Regions from separate parts of the Clostridium fermenticellae genome, predicted to be linked through region 2. Evidence: a T-box and tRNA genes for the amino acid it is inferred to sense, from the RefSeq annotation. Region 2 holds a T-box; the other holds one or more tRNA genes.
The links. A T-box is a leader RNA that pairs with one kind of tRNA and senses whether it is charged. The one in region 2 lies ahead of argS (arginine--tRNA ligase), so its partner is inferred to be a tRNA-Arg.
Positions count from the first base shown of each region.

Region 1 (4,222 bases), 1.2 Mb from region 2:
CAGAGGAAGAAACTCCACCTAAGCCAATCCATTGAGCGGCTACTGCATAGTTATTATTAGATGAAACATTAGGAATAGTCCAATTTCCTGAAATACTGGTATAGATTGCATTAGAAGTTGGTTTACTTATATAGCCAGACCAGTTTGATGAAGTTTGAGTATTAGACGGAAGACTAAAAGAATTTTTTATATTTCCTGTTTTATTATTTCTTTGTGAAATATCTAGTTGTCCCTTATGAGAAAATTTAGAAAAAACATATTGATTGTTGTTAACATTTTTTTGAAATAAATTTGTATGAGTAATAAATAATGATCCTGATATGAATAAAAATGAAAGTACTATCATAGAGAATTTCCCAAATATATTTTTCATTAATCATCTTTCCCTTCAATTAGATATATTTATAATTAATAACTATTTTATAATATTTATATGATGATTTTGTGGTAATTTTAAAGCAAATTTGTGGCAATTTATTATTCTACGTAAAAAAATCGTATTACATTTTGTAATACGATTTTCATTTGGTGCATCAGAGAGGATTCGAACCCCCGGCACGCTGGTTCGTAGCCAACTGCTCTATCCAACTGAGCTACTGATGCAAATCAACAGTAATATGATAGCACAATGTTATTGAAAAATCAAATTACAAATTATCTATTTTGCTGCCTATGTGTTCTCCCATTTTGACTTTACTTTCATATCCACTTTTAGAGTTTTCAATTATATCTTTATCAATATATATTGTATTTCTTTTAAAAAATAGAATTGTGGTAGAACCACCAAATTTGAAGTAACCTTTTTCCTGCCCCTTTTTTATAAGTTTGCCCGGTGTATATGTCTGGATTATTGATCCGACACAGGTAGCACCTACTTCAACACAAATTATATCATTAAAATTTTCAGAATGAAATAAAGTCCATTCACGTTTATTTTTGCAAAATAGTTCTGGAATATTTTTTAGAGCTATTGGATTTACCGAGTAATAGTCACCATTTATCCTTTGTGTCTTATTGCACACACCATTATCTATAAAGTGAAATCTATGATAATCTGTAGGACATAATCTCAATATCAAACAGGTTCCATTTGAAAAATTTGAAGCTATGTTGTTATCATCTATAAGATCACGCAACTTGTATGTAAATCCCTTTATTTGAATTATTTTATCCATATCTATGTCTTGATAAACTGTTAACCTACCATCTCCTGGAGATATTAATACATTATTATTCATATCTATCGGTCTTGAATTTGAACGTAATTTTCGCGTAAAGAAATCATTAAATGAGGTAAAATCTTTAACTGATTTTATGCTTTCCTTCATATCTATGTTAAACTTTTTAGTAAATTTATTTATATTATGTTTACTTAGAGCGCTGTTGCAATAATACCCATATAATTTTGAGAATAACTTCTTTTTTACGAAGAGTTCTAAAAAATTCATTCCTATAGGTGAAGAATAAACCCAATTTAAATATTTATCTCCTGCTACATTTTCTATTTCATATTTTTTTGTTTTTCTGTTATAATAAGTTATCATATTATTAACTCCTCTTAAGAAAAGTAAGTTTTCAATTTAAATTATTTACTATAGAGTGCAAAATGTCAACTTGTATTTTTATTTCAGATGTTCAATTTACAAATTAAAAGTAATGTTAGTAAAAGTATTGAGTTATTTCAATAAGATAGTATAATATAATTGAGAATTTATACTGACTGGTCAATAAATATTTGATAATAATCGGAGTGATATTGAAATGAATAAAACTAAAAAAACTATATATGAATCAGCTATGAAAGTCTTTTCTAGTTGTGGATATAGTGGTGCTACAATGGATATGATAGCATCGGATGCTGGAGTTGCAAAAGGCACTTTATATTATTATTTTAAGAGTAAACAAGAGATTTTTGAGTATATAGTAGATGAGGGAATGAGGATAATAAAAGAAGAAATCGAGGTTATGGCAAAAGAGAAGGAAGATTCATTAGAAAAGCTTAAAGTTTTGTGTGAAGTTCAACTCGATTTAGTTCAAAACAGAAGAGATTTTATTAAAGTTGTTTTAAGCCAGTTTTGGGGAGAAGAAGATAGGCAGATTAAATTCAGGGAAGTTATAAAAGGATATATTATCTATATTCAGTCATACATAAATAATGCCATGAATGATAGGAAAATAAAAGATGGTGACTCCCTTGCAATGGCTTATAGTATATTTGGAATTATGTATGCATCAGCAACATATGAATTATTTAATAATAACAGGGAAAATTCAGAAGAGTTTAAAAGGGGGTTGATAGATCATTTTTTGAATGGTATTCAAATATAATTATGTAATTTAGTTAATTATATAATTGACTTTTTAAGAGAATTATACTAAAATACTTTAGTAGTTATAAATTATGCACTCGTAGCTCAGCAGGATAGAGCAGCGGTTTCCTAAACCGCGTGCCGGAGGTTCGAATCCCCTCGGGTGCACCAATAAAAAGAGAGAGCAAAAATGATTATATTTTTGCTCTCTCTTTAATTATTAAGACTTGATTAACTATAAACCGTAAATGACTATACAATTACTGTCACTTAGACTGCTTTTTTAATTTATTTTATTTGTAAACATCCAGATTCTATTGAAACTATTCCACTATCATGATTAAATTTAGAATTGCAAGAATTGATTATCATTTTTATCTTTTGGCAATTATCATAATTCCATAATTTAAAAATAAAATTTACAGTGTATTGTTTTAAAACTTTGTTCTCATCCTTTAAGGATATAATACCTTGTCCTTTAATTACAATGGATTGTATATCATTGTTACAATTGTGATCTTCTTTATTATTATTCTTGAAATCATTTATATTATTAAATGACATACTTTCAGGAATTGCTAATAGAATTGCAGAAATATTATAATTATCTTTCTTTTTTTGTACAACATATTTCAGAGAAAGATTAGTTTCGCAATCATTATGATTAATATTTGCTTTAATGTTAAAGATTCCATGATTAAATGAATCACATTTGTTATTTATGCGTCCACTTCCACTGCCTATAATAGAAAAATTTAAACTATGATATTGATCTGGAGAACATGTAAAGCATGGATTTGAATAATCAGCAGGTTTAGGAATTAATTTAGTAATATTTTCAAGCTTTTCCTGAAGAAAGACCTGTAAATTCGTTACATCACGTATAATTTTTTCTACTCCTTGATTGATTTCTTTTATATCATTAATAGAAACACATTTACATTTATTTGGATTTAATATATATTGAATTTTTTCACTTTCTGCATTTATAATATGTGATAATCCCATTTCCTCCATTGCAATAGATGCCATAAGCATATTTATTGCTTCATCTCTAGTTATATCAATAATTGGGGTTATGTTTGGAATATTTGGTAAAGACATATTATATTACCTCCCTTTGAAATAATTATGAATATGTAGTTAATATATTATGTTTTTAAACTAATTATGGATTTTCTAAAAGACCAGTTTTTAGGAGCCTTTTAGAAAATCACTAATATTAGTTTATACGAATTATCATAAGTGATGCACCAGCAGAGGAACCTAATAAAATTGCAGATCCTAGAATTCCAAACAATTGTAAGGATACTGTTGATCCTGCCGTTAAATTTATATCTATTTCATTTGTGAAATTTGAAGTAGCAATAATAGGATTTATAGTAGATGCTGTATTTGCAGAACCGTTTATTATGAGTCTTGATCCCAATAAAAGTGATGCAGTAGTATTAATGTGATAAGAAATACGGTATAGTCCATCAGTATTTATAGTAAATATAGTGTTTGAGGAGTTTGGAGAAATATCAGATGAAAACACCTTTGAATTTGGCAGATTTACAAGTGTTCCTAAAAGTATAACACTTATTATACTACCACTTGTATTTGCAGCGAACCCTGCTGTTGAAGTAGGGTTTAATCCCAAAGCTCCAGTAGGACCAGTAGGACCAGTAGCACCAGTAGGGCCAGTAGGACCGGTATCACCAGTAGGACCAGTATCACCAGTAGCACCGGTAGGACCAGTAACACCAGTTGCTCCAGTAGGACCGGTAGGACCAGTATCACCAGTAAGACCAATATCACCGGTAGGGCCAGTGGGACCAGTAGGACCGGTGTCACCAGTAGGACCAGTATCACCAGTAGCGCCGGTACCACCAGTAAGACCAGTGTCACCAGTAGCACCAGTTACACCAGTA
Region 1 covers NZ_CP032416.1:26,053-30,274, forward strand. The annotation lists gene D4Z93_RS00115 (G1 family glutamic endopeptidase) at 1-373, opposite strand, end outside; tRNA gene D4Z93_RS00120 (tRNA-Arg) at 527-603, opposite strand; gene D4Z93_RS00125 (phosphatidylserine decarboxylase) at 648-1,544, opposite strand; gene D4Z93_RS00130 (TetR/AcrR family transcriptional regulator) at 1,762-2,328, shown strand; tRNA gene D4Z93_RS00135 (tRNA-Arg) at 2,404-2,480, shown strand; gene D4Z93_RS13260 (alpha-helical endospore appendage domain-containing protein) at 2,598-3,413, opposite strand; gene D4Z93_RS00145 (BclA C-terminal domain-containing protein) at 3,532-4,222, opposite strand, start outside.
Region 1: it has a tRNA-Arg gene. The T-box ahead of argS (arginine--tRNA ligase) is inferred to sense a tRNA for this amino acid. The anticodon was not compared.

Region 2 (4,222 bases):
AGCTGTGTCTGCTATTTATATACTGTATAAAAATTTAAAGAAACAAGCATCCGGAAAATGTGACTGTAACTGTGGATGTTGTTCTAGTAAGTGTAAAAATTATAAAAAATAGGCTTGATTATCTGCAAGCCTATTTTTTATATAAATACATAATTTACAAAGCAACTATTATCAAACGTTTTCATTTAGATAATATTTTAAAACATCTTCAATAGAAACCACACCTACTACCGAATCACCATCAAGGACTGGAATTGCAACTATTTCGTTGTCCAGTATTTTGTGTGCAGCTGCATTTATAGACTCATATTTAGAAACAGTTATAACATTTTTAGTCATAACCCAATCTACAGGGCAGGTATCATAATGTCCATCATCCATTAAAAATCTATATATATCAGCTTTAACAATCATACCAACGAGTTTTCCATCTTCATCAACTACAGGAGCCCCATTTATATTATTATTATCCATTATTGACAAAACCCTTTTTAAATCTTCGTCGGGTTTAAGTTTTATTATATCACAAGATATTATATCTGAAATCATTAGCAACACCTCTATACTATTATACAATATATTTAGAAAAATCTGAATGCCATATTAAAATTTTGAAGCTGTCTTAAATTATATATCATAATCGGGGCAGCTTCATTAATCAAATTCAGTTTACATTTTTTCAACAACTTCTATTCCAAGCAAACCAAGTGCATTTTTTAAGACTTGACATGTAGCTTCAACTAATTTGATTCTTGCAGCCTTTAAGTTCTCGTCTTCTTGATTCAGTATATTATGTGAATTATAAAATTTATTAAAATCCTTAGCCACTCCTATTGCATATCTGGTGACTATATACGGTTCCAATTTAGCTATAGAGTTCATTATAGCTTTATTAAACCCTTCAAGGGTTTTTACAAGTTCAAATTCCTCTTTTGAATTCAATTTACCATAATCAGGTTTAGAATCCATATTATTCACTTTCCTCAAAATACTCTTTCCTCTAGCATAACTATACTGTACATAAGGGCCTGTTTCTCCATCAAAGCTCAGCATATCGTTCCAATTAAATACTATATCTTTTTCTCTATTATTCTTTAGATATGTAAATATAACAGCTCCTATGCCTATTTTCTTAGCAACCTCATTTTTATTTTCAAGATTAGGATTCTTTTCATTTATTATTTCCAGAGTCTTTTCTATAGATTCATTTAAAAGTTCATCTAAGAATATAACATCACCTTTTCTTGTTGATAATTTTTTATCCTCAAATCTAACCAATCCAAATCCTATATGTTTGCAGTCATCAGCCCATTTATTACCCATCAATTTTAATGTTGTAAACACCTGCCTAAAATGAAGTGACTGATCCATGCCAACTACATATAAACTCTTATAAAAATCATAAGTCTTCTTTCTATATGTGGCTGCTGCTAGATCTCTTGTCGCATATATTGTAGCTCCATCTGATTTCTTTATTATACACGGTGGTATATTATAGTCATCAAGCATCACAACTTTCGCTCCATTGCTTTCAACTAATAATCCTTTTTTATCTATATCATCTATTATAGCATCCATCTTATCACTATAAAAACTTTCACCTGCATATGAATCAAACTCCACATTTAACAAATCATAAAGTTTTTTAAATTCCTTGAGACTAAGATCTTTAAATTCCTGCCATAATTTTGTTTCCTCTTCTGCCCCATCTTCTAATTTTTTAAAGTACATTCTTCCTTCATCTTCTAGTGATGGATCTTTTTCTGCTTCTTCATGAAACTTTACATAAATTCTAAGCAGTTCCTTTATTGGTTCCTTCTTTAATGCTTCTTTATCACACCACCTTTTATAAGCCGATATTAATTTTCCAAACTGTGTTCCCCAATCACCAAGATGATTTATTCTAACACAATTGTATCCTTCAAAAGACAATATTTTATATAGTGAGTTACCTATTGAAGTACTAAATAGGTGCCCAACATGGAATGGCTTTGCTATATTAGGTGATGAAAATTCAACACATATATTTTTTCCTTCACCTACCTTTGAAGATCCATATTTATCTTTTTCACTTAGTATATCTTCTATAGTATTTTTATTAAACAAAGCTTTATCCATAAAAAAATTCAAATAAGGTCCGGCTGTTGTAACTTTTTCAAAGTCAGCTTTATTTATCTTCTGCTCAAGCTCTGAAGCTATAACATTCGGTGCTTTTTTTAAAACCTTTGCCAGTTGAAAGCATGGAAATGCATAATCCCCCATATCTGATTTTGGTGGTATTTCAATTAACTTCTCAATATTGCCTAAGTCTAAATCAATGTATTCTTTTATCTTTTCTGCTACTAATTTTTTATAGTTCATAAAAAACCTCCAATATTATTTGTAATATACTTAAATCTGTGTAAGATTATATAAAAAAATCGCCTCCTTATAACAAAGAGACGAATATTCGCGGTACCACTCTAATTGACTAAAATTAAGTCCACTCACAATATTAACGCAATCAACGTACTATTTCTAATTCATATCGAATTTTTTATAGTAATCTCATAGTCTCTTTTCTTCAACATATTCCTACAGACTTTCACCAAATAAACTGCTCGCTTTTAGGACAACATGAAGAATACTCTTCTAATCACTGAAATTAATGTATTAAGCTATATAAGAATTATATTATTATCACAGTTTTTTTGTCAATAGATAATCTCTTATTTACCAATTAAATTCTCAAAATCATCTATATTTGTGACAGGTAATTTACACGCAAAATTTTGACATACATATGCTGTCGACCTTCCTTGCACCGAAGAGTAATTTTCTGAAAAAGGAATTATACAATCAAGTGTATTATATTTATCCTTTAACATCGAAACCATAAATGGTCTAAACTCACTATTTATGCTGTCAACCATCTTTTTAGACATATAGTCATTCAAAGATACTATAATTACTTCCATGCTGGACACACTTTCAGACATAAGTGCCATCATGGAAAAAGAATATCCTTGAGGAAAGCTTTTTAATTCACCTGAAAAAACTGACAAAAGCTCAACTGCTTTTTCCTCAAATTTAATATTAGACGTTATGCGTGATAATCTTATCAGATTAAAAGCTTCTACTGAATTGCCGGATGGTATTGCCCCATCATATATTTCCTTAGGCCTTGTTATCAGATTCTCACCATCTTTTCCATATATAAAAAAACCTCCTTCTTCATAATCCCAAAAATATTTAAACATATCACGATTTATATCAAGTGCTTTCTTTAAATAAAATTCATCATATGTTGTTTCATATAATTCTATTAGGCCCCATATTAGAAATGCATAATCATCGGCATATCCTAAAAATGACGCTTCACCAGATCTATATCTTGAAAGCAGGCGGCCATCCTCTCTAGTTAAATTATCAAATATAAATTTAGCAGACTTTATGGCAGCATCAGTATAATTACTATTTTTAAGAACCCTTCCACCAATTGCCATAGCTGCAATCATAAGCCCATTCCATGATGTCAAAATTTTATCATCTTTATGCGGATGAACTCTCTTTTCTCTGTATTCAAATAATTTATTTAGACACTCTTTAGTAAAAACATCACCATTACAAAGCACAGTATCATCTTTTAAGTTAAGTATATTTTTACCATTAAAGTTACCTTGTTCAGTGACGCCAAAAATTCTACAAAATCTTTTACTGCTTTCTGTCCCAAGTATACTATCTATTTCATCTTTACTCCATAAATAGAATTTACCTTCGTATCCTTCAGAATCAGCATCTTCAGAAGAATAAAATCCTCCATATTCAGACGTCATATCTCTTAAAATGTATGTAAAAATATCATTACATATTTTAGCATATTTCTTATCTTTTTTTATCTGGTACATCTCAAGATACACTATTGATAATAAGGCATTATCATATAACATCTTTTCAAAATGAGGAATAAGCCATTTTCTATCTGTAGAATATCTGCTAAATCCATAGCCAACATGATCATATATTCCTCCATTGTACATAAGATCCAAAGTTTTCTGCACCATTTGCAAGGCAAATTCATCTTTGTTTATATACCAATACCTCAATAAAAACATTAAATTATGTGGCATTGGAAATTTGGGCATCCTTCCAAAACCTCCATATAACTCATCAAAATTTTGTTTAAAGTGTGTAAATGCACTTTTTATAAAATCATAAGATAATTTTTGCTTTTCCTTCTCAC
Region 2 covers NZ_CP032416.1:1,611,077-1,615,298, forward strand. The annotation lists gene D4Z93_RS07520 (FeoB-associated Cys-rich membrane protein) at 1-112, shown strand, start outside; gene D4Z93_RS07525 (CBS domain-containing protein) at 172-549, opposite strand; gene argS (arginine--tRNA ligase) at 670-2,361, opposite strand; T-box leader at 2,435-2,648, opposite strand; gene D4Z93_RS07535 (thioredoxin domain-containing protein) at 2,709-4,222, opposite strand, start outside.